DNA from 4 places in the Bradyrhizobium sp. CCBAU 051011 genome. Region 2 is predicted to be linked to each of the others. Evidence: riboswitches for the same ligand, from Rfam matches in the RefSeq annotation. Region 2 holds a riboswitch; each other region holds the start of a gene.
What was found. A riboswitch is a leader RNA that binds a small molecule or an ion and turns the genes downstream of it on or off. The one in region 2 is predicted to bind cobalamin.
Positions count from the first base shown of each region.

Region 1: linked by a shared signal. The riboswitch ahead of ACH79_RS24555 (TonB-dependent siderophore receptor) and the one ahead of ACH79_RS44670 (DUF1636 family protein) in region 2 are both predicted to bind cobalamin.
Region 3: linked by a shared signal. The riboswitch ahead of ACH79_RS08635 (TonB-dependent receptor) and the one ahead of ACH79_RS44670 (DUF1636 family protein) in region 2 are both predicted to bind cobalamin.
Region 4: linked by a shared signal. The riboswitch ahead of ACH79_RS24500 (DUF1636 domain-containing protein) and the one ahead of ACH79_RS44670 (DUF1636 family protein) in region 2 are both predicted to bind cobalamin.

Region 1 covers NZ_CP022222.1:5,268,333-5,271,545, forward strand. Annotated here, with positions in the region: gene ACH79_RS24555 (TonB-dependent siderophore receptor) at 1-1,461, opposite strand, end outside; cobalamin riboswitch at 1,492-1,693, opposite strand; gene ACH79_RS24560 (CbtA family protein) at 1,735-2,472, opposite strand; gene ACH79_RS24565 (CbtB-domain containing protein) at 2,479-2,664, opposite strand; gene ACH79_RS24570 (hypothetical protein) at 2,721-2,996, opposite strand; gene ACH79_RS24575 (PepSY domain-containing protein) at 3,036-3,213, opposite strand, start outside.
Region 2 covers NZ_CP022222.1:8,527,830-8,531,042, reverse strand. Annotated here, with positions in the region: partial or broken gene ACH79_RS40150 (cob(I)yrinic acid a,c-diamide adenosyltransferase) at 891-1,200, opposite strand; cobalamin riboswitch at 1,239-1,456, shown strand; partial or broken gene ACH79_RS44670 (DUF1636 family protein) at 1,545-1,874, shown strand; gene ACH79_RS44665 (cobaltochelatase subunit CobN) at 1,923-2,360, shown strand; gene cobG (precorrin-3B synthase) at 2,357-3,213, shown strand, end outside.
Region 3 covers NZ_CP022222.1:1,793,777-1,796,989, forward strand. Annotated here, with positions in the region: gene ACH79_RS08630 (iron ABC transporter permease) at 1-905, opposite strand, end outside; cobalamin riboswitch at 1,041-1,241, shown strand; gene ACH79_RS08635 (TonB-dependent receptor) at 1,353-3,213, shown strand, end outside.
Region 4 covers NZ_CP022222.1:5,254,002-5,257,214, forward strand. Annotated here, with positions in the region: gene ACH79_RS24495 (cobyrinate a,c-diamide synthase) at 1-635, opposite strand, end outside; cobalamin riboswitch at 953-1,143, shown strand; gene ACH79_RS24500 (DUF1636 domain-containing protein) at 1,253-1,702, shown strand; gene cobU (bifunctional adenosylcobinamide kinase/adenosylcobinamide-phosphate guanylyltransferase) at 1,699-2,217, shown strand; gene cobW (cobalamin biosynthesis protein CobW) at 2,238-3,213, shown strand, end outside.

The sequences.
Region 1 (3,213 bases), 3.3 Mb from region 2:
CTTGGCGCCGGTGCCGGCGCTGGTACGCAGCTTGGTGCCGGTTTCGACAATCGTGTAGGCCGCGGTCGCGCGCCAGGTCTCGAACCGGGCAACGTCGACGACATCGTCGATCCGTCCACCAAGGCTGATGTTCAGCCGCTCGCCGATCGGCAATTGCCACAGCGCAAACACCGAATTGATATCTTGCGTTCCCTTGAGCTGGGGCGTCTGCGGCCCCGGAATCGGGAGCAGCTTGGTAGCATAGGTGTTTGCGGTTTCGTGTTGTGTTCTGGAGCCAAAAATAAGCGATCCTAGCGGCCCCATTTTCAGGTTGCCCTGGTATTCGGCGCCGACACTGTTGCCGACGTAATCGGAAATGGTCGATGTCGTGTTCTGCGGCAGTTTGTTGATCTTGTAGCTTACCTCGTTGAAGGAGCGGTCGATGTGGGTCTCGAACACGTTGAAGCTATGGTTCAGGACTCCGTCGAGCGTATCGAAAGAGGCGCGTCCCCAAACCTGCTGGAGCAGACGCGTGGCGCTTGAAGGCGTGTCGGGAAATGCGCCGGTCGCCGCATCATATGCCGATCGCGTGAACGAGGAGAGAACTCCGGATTCCAGCCGCACACCTTCTCCGGCGTCGTAGCCGATGCGCGCCGAGCCGCCGACGCGATCAAATCCGTCGCGCTCGAGCGGGCCATACTTGGCCTCAAGTGCCGGAATGCGATAACCAAAACGCGAGAAGCCGTTGCTGTGTTGTCCGCCTGCGGCAACAGCGTATGACCACGGACCAGCGGAGCCTGTCACCGATCCGCTGGTGGCGGCAGTGCCATAGCTTCCGCCCTCGGCGCGGACGTTGAATTGGGCGGGGCCGCCGCCCTTCCTGGTGATGATGTTGACGACACCGCCGATCGCGTCCGAGCCGTAGAGCGCACTTTGCGGCCCCTTCAACACCTCGATTCGCTCGATCGAGCTCGGCATGAGCATCGCGAAATCGAAGTCGCCGCTGGCGGCGGTTGGATCGTTGACACGAATGCCATCGATCATCACCAGGGTCTGACCGGTGTTGGCGCCGCGCAACCGGATGCTCGTCGTCGCGCCGGGGCCGCCGCTTTCGGTGATGTCGAGGCCCGGAACGGTTCGCAAAGCATCGACCAGGGACCCCGGATTGGTAGTTGCAATCGTCTCCTTGTTGACGACGCTAACGGCGCTTCCTGTACGGCTGAGCGGCTCCGGCGTTCGGTCCGGTGTGATCACCAATTCGGACGGTTGCGGTGGCGAGGAATCGGGCCTTGCCGGCACAGCCTGCCTCGTGCGCGCTGCGTTGTCCGTTCGGCGAACGGGCTTGGCGGGCTTGGCCGACGGCTTGGGTTCGACCACGACCTCTGGAAGTTTCTGCGGACCCGACTGGGCGATCGCCTCTTCAGGAAGGCCAAACAGGCCAAATAACGCGGCGAAGCCCGCGGCAAACCTACAGAATCCCATGACCACCTTTCCTTCGACCCACCGTCGAACGAGTTGAGCTTGGTCATCGGCCGGTCTCCTGGCTCGCGGTCGTCTCCCGGTCCGCCTTCCCAAACCAATGCAGGTTCAGTGGCTATGTTGGACTGAGAATGGCCGCTTACAGTTGCGGGGGCAGCTGCGGCATTGGGGGTGTTTCCCCGCACCGCATTCCCGTTTCACCTTCTACGAAGGCACCGATGACGGATGGAACGAAGCACAGAGCGACATCCGACGCAACCATTGGCGTCGACCCGCTTACGACGAGGCTCCGGACGATCGTGCGGAGAACCTATGAAAAAAAACACCGGTGAGGCAACCAAGCAACGCCCAGAACAGCAGGCTCGTAATGGTCACGGAGACCACGAACTGATGCGAGAGCGCATCGGGAACGTCGCTATGCGCGCCGGCATGCTGTGGCGCGCCAACCAGGTGTGGAGAGACGACCAGGCAAAATCCCAGCACGGTGGCCCAGACGGCGCGATGCAGAAAAATGAGACCCATGCCGAGGGCAGTTGCCAGTGCGGTCATGGTCCACCAAAGCTGACGTGCCCCCAGGGCGGCGACCGGTGCGCCCGGGAGCTCGGGCGGCAATCCAAGCCCCGGCGCGGCGGTGAAGACCACAAAGCCGCTTAGGCCCCACAACAGTGCTTCGTGCCGGTCTACGCCGCCGCGCATGGCATAGAAGCCGGCCAGCAAGAGCGAAAATCCAATTGCCGTGAGAATATTGGCGGCAGCCGTCAGGCCGTTGCGCTGCAATCCTTCGGCTGGTTTCCAAGCGGTGGCCTCATGTTCGTGAGAGGCGTGATTATGGGGCGCATGCCCCTTGGTGGATTCGCCCGTCGGCTTGACACCGGCTTCCGGCGCCTGGTGTTCGTAGGTTTCGGCTTTGAGGATCAGCGGGACGGTGCTGAAGTATTGCAGGACAGTGACCGCGGCACCGCCGATCAGTCCGCTCAAGACCGCGGAAAAGACAATCGAACGAAAAATCGACATCGCAAATCAGTGGCAGGGAAACGCATTCGAATGACGGACGTCGTGCGCGGCGTTGTGGACGGCATCGATATGGGAGAAACCGACGAACCCCACGATGAAGAGACCGAGAGCCATGGCGAGAGCTGCCTGGTAGACCACGCTCAGGTCATGACTGGCGATCGGCAAACTGGCAGCGGTACGAGTCTGTTGCATGACGGTTCTCCAAGGAAGCAGGCATTTCTAGCGGAAACGAATGTCTTTCGCGACCCCTAATTGCCCATTTGTTCGATTACGTCCCGGCTGGTGAGGTGAAAATTGACCCCGCGCGCAATTTCTCTTCGAGCAATTTTGGCCGCCGCCGCGGCACGGAAGGCGCGCTCCTGGTTGCGAAAAAAGGCCAGGCAATCATCAGGCTCCGGAAAAAACTGCAGTAGCGTTCGAAAGGCAAGCCGATGCACCATGCAGAAGCCGCGATGGTTGTCCGGCTCGAACGCCAAAGCGTCGATATCATCCCGCCAGCAAACTGGATTGTCGCTTTGATGCAACGGTAACTCCGGAGTTCAGCCCAGCGGAGCGGATTCGCTTTAGCCGCGCAGGTAGCGCCAGCCGATAACGACGCCGCTCACCGAGACGATAGCGCCCAGAATCGACAGCAGCCACACCACAATGTCCCAAGCCGGGCGGTACATCAGGAACAGTTGAAAGTCGAAACTGTGCAGCGCGTTGAACAACCAGCGATATGTGCGTCGGCTGCTGTCCACG
Region 2 (3,213 bases):
AGGCGATTTAGATCAAGGGTCGCTGAACGCATGTCTTTATGTATCAACAGCATAGATGCATCCCATCGAAACAATCGATTTCACCAGTTTTGCGGAATGCTGTTAGAAAGCGAGCATAGTCTGGTGCAAATGGCACACATACTCGGACGTCACTTCCATCGCGGATGAGTGATCACAGGTGGGCGAAGCATTGGCGGACAGCCTCTTTTCGGTGGGTTCATCTTGAAGCATATCTTTGATGATCGCCTCAAGATTACGTGACCGACGCACTTGTCGAGCTTCACGCGATCGTTGGGCCGAATTCCCTGAATAGAGCAGAAGGAAGCGAAACCTGATTTCATTTGGAACGTATATCGGCCTTCCCGTGGCTAAAGTTAACGGCGAATGCCCCCGCCGTAAATGAACCGCCGGCACCCTCCCTCTGCCGACGGAAGCTGGTGCGATGTGTAGCAGCGTCGCTCCCCCCCAGACTGACTTCCGCCCGGCCGCCGAAAAGGAGGCCGGGCATTTTTTTGGCGAGCAGGAGCGCCAGCTTGCAGATCTTGCATTTGATCTCACTCACGCCCATGAATTCAGGGGGCGGCGCCGCGTCCTCGCACCAATCCATCGATAGGTCAGAACGGCCCATCGGATTAGTTGATGTCTGTCAGCGGCCTATTATTCCGCAACGATAGTGGGCCGGCAGAAAAGCTTTTTTCCTAAGGACAGGCATGGCATTTACCAGTTGCGCTTCGGCCAATCGCCAGGTTCGCATCAAATGCATCGCGGTCAGCATCCTGATTTGTTGACCTACGAGTTGACACGCGATGAAGGCTCTGGATGGAAAGTTGAAACCTAGGCTATCGTCGAGTGGTAAATTCCTTCGCCGATCGCCGATGTTCCCAGTTGGCGCGACACAATTCACCAAAATGTCTGGTCAGCAGCGGGCGCTCGCCGGTGTCCCACGCACCTTTGATGAATTGCATCATGGCGCAGGGAAAGCCATGCGCAACGCACCGCATGATCATGCCGAGAGCCAAGGAGGATTTCCCTTTGCTCGCGCAGGTGTGGACGATGATGAGTCCCTTCTCACCGCTCTTGGCGGCTATCATCCGGTCGCGCGCTGCTTTTTTTCTTCGCCATTTTGGCCGCATGGTGGGCGTCCAGCGAGGCTTCAGAGGTCACGGTTTCGTCCTCAGCGGCATCAGGTTCGGAAGTCATGAGCACGCTCTACGGCTTGACAAGCTGCACGCTTGGGCAAATGGTGGGGTGGCGTTGGTTCCTGTCCTAGGACAGGCGAAGAGGGAATGCGATAGGGCTCTAGCCGCGAAGCTTGGACCTGAAGCGCAGCCGCCCCCGCGACCGTGACCGGAGAGATCTCTAGGAGCCACTGACCCGTCAAGGGTTGGGAAGGTGGAGATCGAAGGGAAAACCTGCTCCGCAAGCCGGGAGACCTGCCAGCGCAGAGACTTGAGACCGGCGGACGGGGTGCTCCGCGACGGCAACGAACCGTAGTGTCTCCGGTTCGTGCGCCTCATCGCCTCCGCCAAAAATCGAGGAGGGCGATGACCGTCACGCTTCATGTCTGCATCACCTGCCGTGCCGACCAACCCGTAAGAGAAGGCAAAATCACGCCAGGCGCGCGTCTGCACAGCGCCATTCTCGCCGGCGTGCCGGAAGACGTCCACGTGGTTCCGGTCGAATGCCTGTCTGCTTGTAGCCAGGGTTGCGCGCTCAGCGCGCCTGGACGGTGGTCTTACGTCTGCGGCCGCCTGTCCGACATAAACGCGCCGGACGTGATCGCCGGTGCTGCGGCCTATGCGGCGACGGCCGACGGCATCGTGCCGTGGCGCAGCCGGCCGGAGATCTTCCGCAAACAATCGCTTGCCCGCATTTCCACCGATTACCATGAAACGGATCTGCTGCTCGCCGCAGACTATGCCGTGCATGAGGCGGGCCTTGCGCCCGCGGCGGCGCGCCTCGGCGCGGCCACACCATCGCTCTACCACCTACGCGACACATCCCGATCAGCCGCGTGCTCGCTCGTTGACCGAGGAAATTTCGCGCGTTGTGCGTGCGCGTGCGGTCAACCCAAATGGATGTCCGGGATGATGCGCCACGGCTTTCGGGGCGCGGCGGAAATCGCTGCCACGCTAGAGCATATGGCCAGCTTTGCACATCTTGCCGATGCGGTGCCCACGCATCTCTTCGATCTCTATTACGACGCGATGCTTGGCAGCGACAACGTGCGCACTTTCATGGCGCGCGAGAATCCGGCGGCGCTTGCGGCGATCGAGACTTGCTTCACCCGTTTGAATCAAGCTTCGCCCTGGAGGACACGGCGCAATTCGATTGCGGTCGCGCTGCGGGAGGCTTCATGAGCGCTGTTGCGATCAAGGGCTGGTGCCCCAGCGCCTTACGGCCGATGCGGTCGGGAGATGGGCTCGTGGTTCGCATCCGGCCGCACGGTGGCCGGCTGGCTCCGAAGCAGGCAGCGGGAATTGCGGTGCTGTCCGAGCGCTACGGCAACGGCCTGATCGATCTGACCAGCCGGGGCAACCTGCAAATCAGGGGTGTCAGTGATCAAGGTCATCGGCCCTTGATCGAGGAACTCTCACGGCTGCACTTGCTCGATCCCGATGCGGAGTCGGAAGCGCGGCGCAACATCCTTGTCTCGCCCTTCTGGAGCGCCAGTGACGATACCTGTTTTCTCGCAGCAGAACTTGAACGCGGGCTTGTGATGGGACCGCCCGACCTGCCGACCAAATTCGGCTTCGCCGTTGATTGCAGCACAGAGCCCGCGCTGGCCGGCGCCTCCGCCGACATCCGGATCGAGCGCAGCATCGCGGGAGAGCTGATCGTGCGTGCCGACGGTGCGGAGCATGGTCGTCCCGTCTCACGGACAGAAGCGGTAAGCGTTGCGCTCGCGCTTGCCGAGTGGTTCGTCGACTCGGGCGGAGCCAGGGAGGGGAGAGGGCGAATGAAAGCGCATGTCGGGGCTGGCGCAAAACTGCCCGACGCGCTTCGTAGCAACGTCAAGCCGGCTTGCATGATCGCGGAGCCGCGTCCCGGACTTTATCCGCAAGGCGCGATGGTCGCTGCGGCTTTCGGACAGCTGACACATGCCGCTCTCAGCCATCTTGCCGGATGCTCGCAAGGATTACGGATGACGCCCTGGCGCATGATTGTGGCGGAAGGATTGCGCGAAATGCCCCACTGCGAGAGCCTCGTCAC
Region 3 (3,213 bases), 2.4 Mb from region 2:
AGCAGCAGCGCCGAGCCAGCAAGCGCGCTCGGGATCAACAGCCGCCCCGGATCGTGACCGATCACGGGCCGCATCAGATGGGGCGCGACCAGGCCGATGAAACCGATGGTGCCGGTAACCGCGACCGCACCGCCGACGCCGAGTGCGACGCCCGAGATCACGAACAGCCGGAGGCGGCCGACATCGACGCCGAGGCTTTGCGCGGTTTCCTCGCCGAGACTGAGCGCGCGAAAGGCATGGCGCTGGCTGAACAGCATGATCGCGCCGGCAATGATGAAGGGAAACGCCAGCATCACATGCTGAAAACTGCGGTCCTCCAGCGAGCCCAACAGCCAGAACGCGATCTCCAGCACCACGAAGGGATTGCTGGAGAGGTTCATCACCAGCGCGGTGGCAGCACCCGCGAAACTCGATATCGCGAGCCCCGAGAGGATGAGGATCAGCAGCCCGGCATTGCGGCCGGCGATGGTGAGCAGCACAAACACCGAACCGAAGGCCGCAGCGATCGCCGCAACCGGCAGCGCGTAGGAGCGCACATCGGCCAGCCCCAGCGCAATCACCAGCACGGCGCCGAAGGCGGCCGATTGCGGCGCGCCGAACAACGAGGGCGAGGCCAGTGGATTGCGGAGCAAGCCTTGCAGCGAAGCGCCCGACAGGCCAAGAATAGCGCCGATCGCGAGCGCCAGCAGCGTGCGCGGCAGGCGGATCTCCCGCACGATCACCTGCGATACGTCGCTGCCGGCGCCCAACAGCGCTTGCACCACTGAAAGCGGCGACAGCCGCACCGGCCCGATGCCAAGCGAGATCAGCATCAGGAACACAACGAGGACGGAAAGCGCCGCCACCGCGCCGATCCGCCGGCGCGTGGCAATCTCGTTGGTCAGGGTTACGGCCTCAACACTCATCGATCGTCCTAAAGCAGTTTTGCCCGCTCCGGTACAGACGGTCGGGCACGCGTGCTCATGCGGCAAAAATAGCGCACTCGTCCAGTAGGGATCGCTCGGCGCGCTGGGGCGGATTGACTCAGACTTTGACAGACTTCTACCATAGTTCCCGACGGTTCCCGTTTTGGGGATCAAAAGGGAATGCGGTGCGGGGAAAATCCCCCAATTCCGCGGCTGCCCCCGCAACTGTAAGCGGCGAATCCTTCGTCACACGCCACTGGGCTCTCGGTCCTGGGAAGGCGACGATGGGGTAACGACCCGCGAGCCAGGAGACCTGCCGTCAGCCGTGGTCACACGCGAAGATGTCGGTCGGGGAGTACAGACATTAGCTTCACCTAAGCTCGGTTAGCATACGGTGAGACTTGGTTCGCTGTGACGTGCCACTGACGTCATACCGAGGTCTGAACCATGTCTTCCACCAACAGAGCCGCTACGCGCCGCCGCGTCTGGCTTGCTTCCAGCTTCCTCATACCGATCGTGTCGCTCGGCATTTCCGGCGCAGCGGCACAGACGCCGCCTGAGCAATTGCCGCCGATCGAGATAACCTCGCCCACGGACCTGAATCGGACCCGCGCCAAACCGACCTATGATGAAGGATCGACCTCGCGCCGCGTCGTGCCGGCGGCAGCGCCCCCGACCGGCACACGGCCCGCAGCCGGGACCGGTTCGGGCGCCTCATCGCAAAGTGCTTCGCAAGGCGCGGGCGGCAGCGGCGGCCGGCAGTTTTCAGGTATTGTCGGCACGGCGTCGACCGTTATTACCGCCGAAGAGATCGCGCATTCGCCCGCACAAACGTTGCAGGAAATCATCGCGCAAACGCCCGGCGTGCAACTGACGAGCCTGTATGGCGGCGTCAACGGCGCCAAGACCAGCGTCGACCTCCGCGGATTCGGCGCTTTCGCGACCTCAAATACGCTGGTGCTCATCAACGGCCGAAGGCTCAACGACATCGACATGGCCGGCGTCGATTTTTCGACCATTCCACTCAATTCGATTGAGCGCATTGAAATCACCCGCGGCAACAGCGGCGCGGTGCTCTACGGCGACAACGCGGTCGGCGGCGTCGTCAACATCGTCCTGAAGGACGGCGTCGGCGGCCCTCCTGTTGCCATGCGCGCCGAGGCCGGCGCCGGCTCGTTCAACCAACGGCTTGCGAATGTCTCGGCCGCTACCAATTACGGACCTTGGTCGACGTCCTTCTATGGCAACGCCATCAAGTCCGACGGTTACCGGGTCAACAACGCCCTCGACCAGCGCAACGGGGTCGGCAATCTCAATTATTCCACACCGGACCTCAAGGCCTTCCTTACGGTGACCGGCGACGACCAGAAGCTCGGTTTCCCGGGCGGACGCACCGTCGATCCCTCCATCGGACTAGATCAACTCGTCACCGATCGCAGAGGCACCAATACGCCGTTCGATTACGGCAACCAGCAGGGCGCCAGCGCCACCACCGGCTTTACCAAGACAATCATGAATGGCGTCGACCTGATTGTCGACGGCGGCGTTCGGAAGAAGGACACGCAAAGCGGTTTCTTCGGCGCTGTACCGTTTGCCTCGCCACTTCCGAGCTTCTCCTCCACCTATAACGACGCATCCTTGCTGACCTGGTCGATCACGCCGCGATTGAGCATCAAGAACTCGATCTTCGGAATTCCCTCGCAGATCCTGACCGGCATCGATTATTACGACGCGACATTCAATCAGGACCGCGGAGCGTTCAAAGGCCTTGCGCCGACCCACATCTACGACCTGTCGCAGCAGACGCTGGCCGGCTACTGGCAGCACACGGTCGGCCTATTGCCGACGACCGATTTCTCCTATGGCGCCAGGGTTCAAAATACCAGCCTGAGTGCCCGGGATCGGTTTGATCCCAATGCACCCGGTTGCGCCATGTTCTTCAATTGCAGCCCCGCGGCCTCTCCATTGGACAGCAACGAAACACAGTACGCGCTGCATGTTGGCCTCGAGCATCGCTTCAACAGCGTGTTCTCGGTATTCGGCCGCGCCGCGCGCGCATTCCGAACCCCGACCGTCGACGAGCGCGTCTCCAGCGGTCCCTTCTTCGTTCCAGGGACTTTCCAGTTGAAGACCCAGACCTCGCACGACATCGAGGGCGGATTCCGCATCAAGAGCGGTGGCTTCCAGATGCAATCGAGCATCTACAGCATGGACCTCGAGAACGAGATCCACTTCATCCCGGCGCTGTTCTTCAACGTGAACCTCGATCCGACCCGCCGCTACGGCTCCGAGACCAGCGCCTCGCTGC
Region 4 (3,213 bases), 3.3 Mb from region 2:
TCCAGTTTGTTTTCCAGTTCCGGGGTTTCACCGGCCTGTACCAATCCCAAATGGCGCTCCGGCAGAGCGATGCCGTCGGATTTTGGCAAGCTGCCCAGGATGGGGATTGCAAGTTTGGTAATTCCATCACTTACCAGGCGAAGATGCCTTTCGCTGGCGACGCGGTTCAGAACGATGCCAGCAATTTTCACCCGTTCATCGAAGGTCATAAACCCCTTTACGATTGCGCCCGCGGATTGCGATTGCGCGCTGACATCGAGCACCAGCACAATGGGAAGGCCGAGCGCAGATGCCACGTCCGCAGATGAACCGCTGCGACCGGGTTGAACAGGAACGCCGTCGAACAAACCCATGGACGCTTCGCAGATCAGCAGATCGCTGTCCTTCGCAGCTTCGGCTGCAAGCTGTGCGATCAGGCCAGGTTTCATTGCCCAGCTATCGAGATTGACGCCAGGCCGGCCGGAAGCGGCACCATGAAACGCCGCATCGATATAGTCCGGTCCACATTTTGCGCCGGCCACGCGAATTCCACTTCTTCGGTAAGCACGGAGAAGTCCGATCGTCAAAGTAGTTTTGCCGCTGCCAGATCGGGGAGCAGCTATCATGAGACCGCGCGGGGGAGGGGCAGCAATCATTCTGCGCGCCGATTACCGAGCGCAAAAATCACCTGCGCGACGCTGCCTGCGACGGACGAATCTGCCTGCACTAAGGTCACAGATCCAATTTCCTCGAATCGATCTCTCGCCATCTGTTGATCAACTTAGGTTTGGCCCAAACGATCGCAGCGGTTTCGCCTTGCGGTCGATCCGCGCGTGAATCACATCCGCAAGTATTTGATTATACTTTAGAAAGGTTCGGCGGCTGCGTTGGGTATCAGGTTCTTTCTTGTCATGCGGTAACTGACGCAACTCCGCTGATGGGTCAACCGCCGTTGACCGGGGCATCTTCGGCGGTTAGCGTCATCGGCGATGGTCCTTCCCTAGGAAGGTGAAAAGGGAAGCCGGTGCGACAAACGTCAACGCCGGCGCTGCCCCCGCAACTGTAAGCGACGAGCCCGCGCCGGTGCCACTGGGAAATCCCGGGAAGGCGGCTACGGGCAGTGACTCGCGAGCCAGGAGACCTGCCATCACGAACTGTGCTTTGGAGGCGTCTGGGCGGGGTGCACCGGACGGGAGCGAGCCCGATGGCGCCGTTTGCCGTCGAGCGCGACCCAACAAAGCTCGCGGCCGCAAGGCCATGATACGAGCAACTGATGGATCGCGACAGCGCTACTAAGCCCGCCCGTCAAGCCTTGATCGAACAGCCGCAGGCCAACCTGCCTGACAGGCCCGTCGTCGTGAGTGTTTGCATCACCTGCAAGGCGGCGGACGGCGCTGCTGTGGTCGGCCCGGAGATGTACGCGGCTGTGCAGGCTGCGATCGGGAAGGACGCCAACATTGCCGTCCGCCCGGTGCAATGCCTTAGCGTTTGCAAGCGCCCAGCGACGGTCGCGGTCACGAGTCCCGACGGATATACATTCATGTTTGGCGATCTGCAGACCGAAAGCGGCGCTGCGGCGCTGGTATCATTCGTGCAATCCTACCAAAAATCCGATTTCGGTCTGGTCCCCTGGCGGGAACGTGCCGAGGTGCTGCGAAAGGGCATGGTGGCACGGGTACCTCCCATCCGTTGGTCACCGGACGACGGACGCGCACCGAAATGACGGATCTGGCCACTACCTTGGTGCTGGGTGGCGCCCGTTCCGGCAAATCTGCGTTTGCAGAATCGCTTGTAGGCGCCAGCGCGCTGGCGAAGGTCTATGTCGCGACGGCTACCGCCGGCGACGAGGAGATGAAGAGCCGGATTGCGTTGCACCGCGCCCGCCGTGGCGAGGGCTGGATCACCATTGAAGAGCCGCTAGCGCTGGTCGACGCGTTGACGCGCGAAGCCAGCCGCAATCGCGTCGTGCTGGTGGATTGTCTCACCTTGTGGCTGTCAAATCTGATGTTCGCTGGACGCAATCCAGACGTCGAAGCTCAGCGTTTGACGCGATTTCTCGGTGTCGCAAAGCATCCTGTCGTCTTTGTCTCGAACGAGGTCGGCCTTGGGCTGGTGCCGGAAACGCCGCTCGGCCGGACGTTTCGTGATGCGCAGGGGCGACTGAACCAGGTAGTCGCCGCCGCCGTTCCGCAAGTTGTGTTCATGGCAGCCGGACTTCCGCTCTGGCTCAAGCGCTAGTGGCTCAAGGAGAATGAAATATGTCGCGTGTTCCGGTTACCGTGCTGACTGGGTTTCTTGGCGCGGGCAAGACCACCTTGCTGCGCTCGCTGCTGACCCAGGCCGACGGACGCCGCATCGCCGTCGTCGTCAATGAATTCGGCGACGCTGGCTTCGACGGCGGCCTCGTGGAAGAATGCGCAGCGAACGCCTGCGCGCCGGGAGACGTCATCGAACTTACCAATGGCTGCATCTGCTGCACTGTGGCGGATGACTTCATTCCGACCATGGAACTGCTGTTGGGGCGCGACAAGCCGCTCGATGCCATTGTCATCGAGACTTCAGGGTTGGCGCTGCCGCAACCCTTGCTCAAGGCATTCGCATGGCCGGCGGTGAAAACGCGCGCCACGGTTGACGGTGTCGTTACAGTCGTCGATGCGCTTGCGCTGTCGGAAGGTCGGGTTACGCTCGATGAGGACGCAGTCGCAGACCAGCGTGCCGCAGACGAATCCATCGACCATGACGACCCGATCGAAGAGGTGTTTGAAGATCAATTGGCCTGTGCCGACCTGGTCGTGCTCTCGAAGAGCGACCTGGTATCGCCCATGGCGCTTACCGACATTGAAGCACGGTTGAAGGCTACGCTCCGCCCAGGAGTCAATGTTGTGCGGTCGATGGGCACATTGGCGCCCGCGGTGTTGATCGGAATGAACGCCGAGGCCGAGGAAGACGTGGCTGCCCGCGCTGGCCATCACGGCGAGGAAGAGGAACATTATCACGACGATTTCGACAGCATCGTCGTCAAGCCGTCGATCGCCCTCAGCGTCGACGAGATGCGTGCTCGGATCAGCGACGCGCTCGGTCTCGAAGGTGTGTTGCGCGTCAAGGGCCATGCGCGGGTTTCGGACAAGGTCGCGCCCGTGGTGGTGCAGGCTGTCGGGAGCCGCGTCGATCTGGTGTTCGGCCGGCCGGATGCGAAGCAGGCCGAGCGTCTCGTCGTGATCGGGCTAAAGGGAT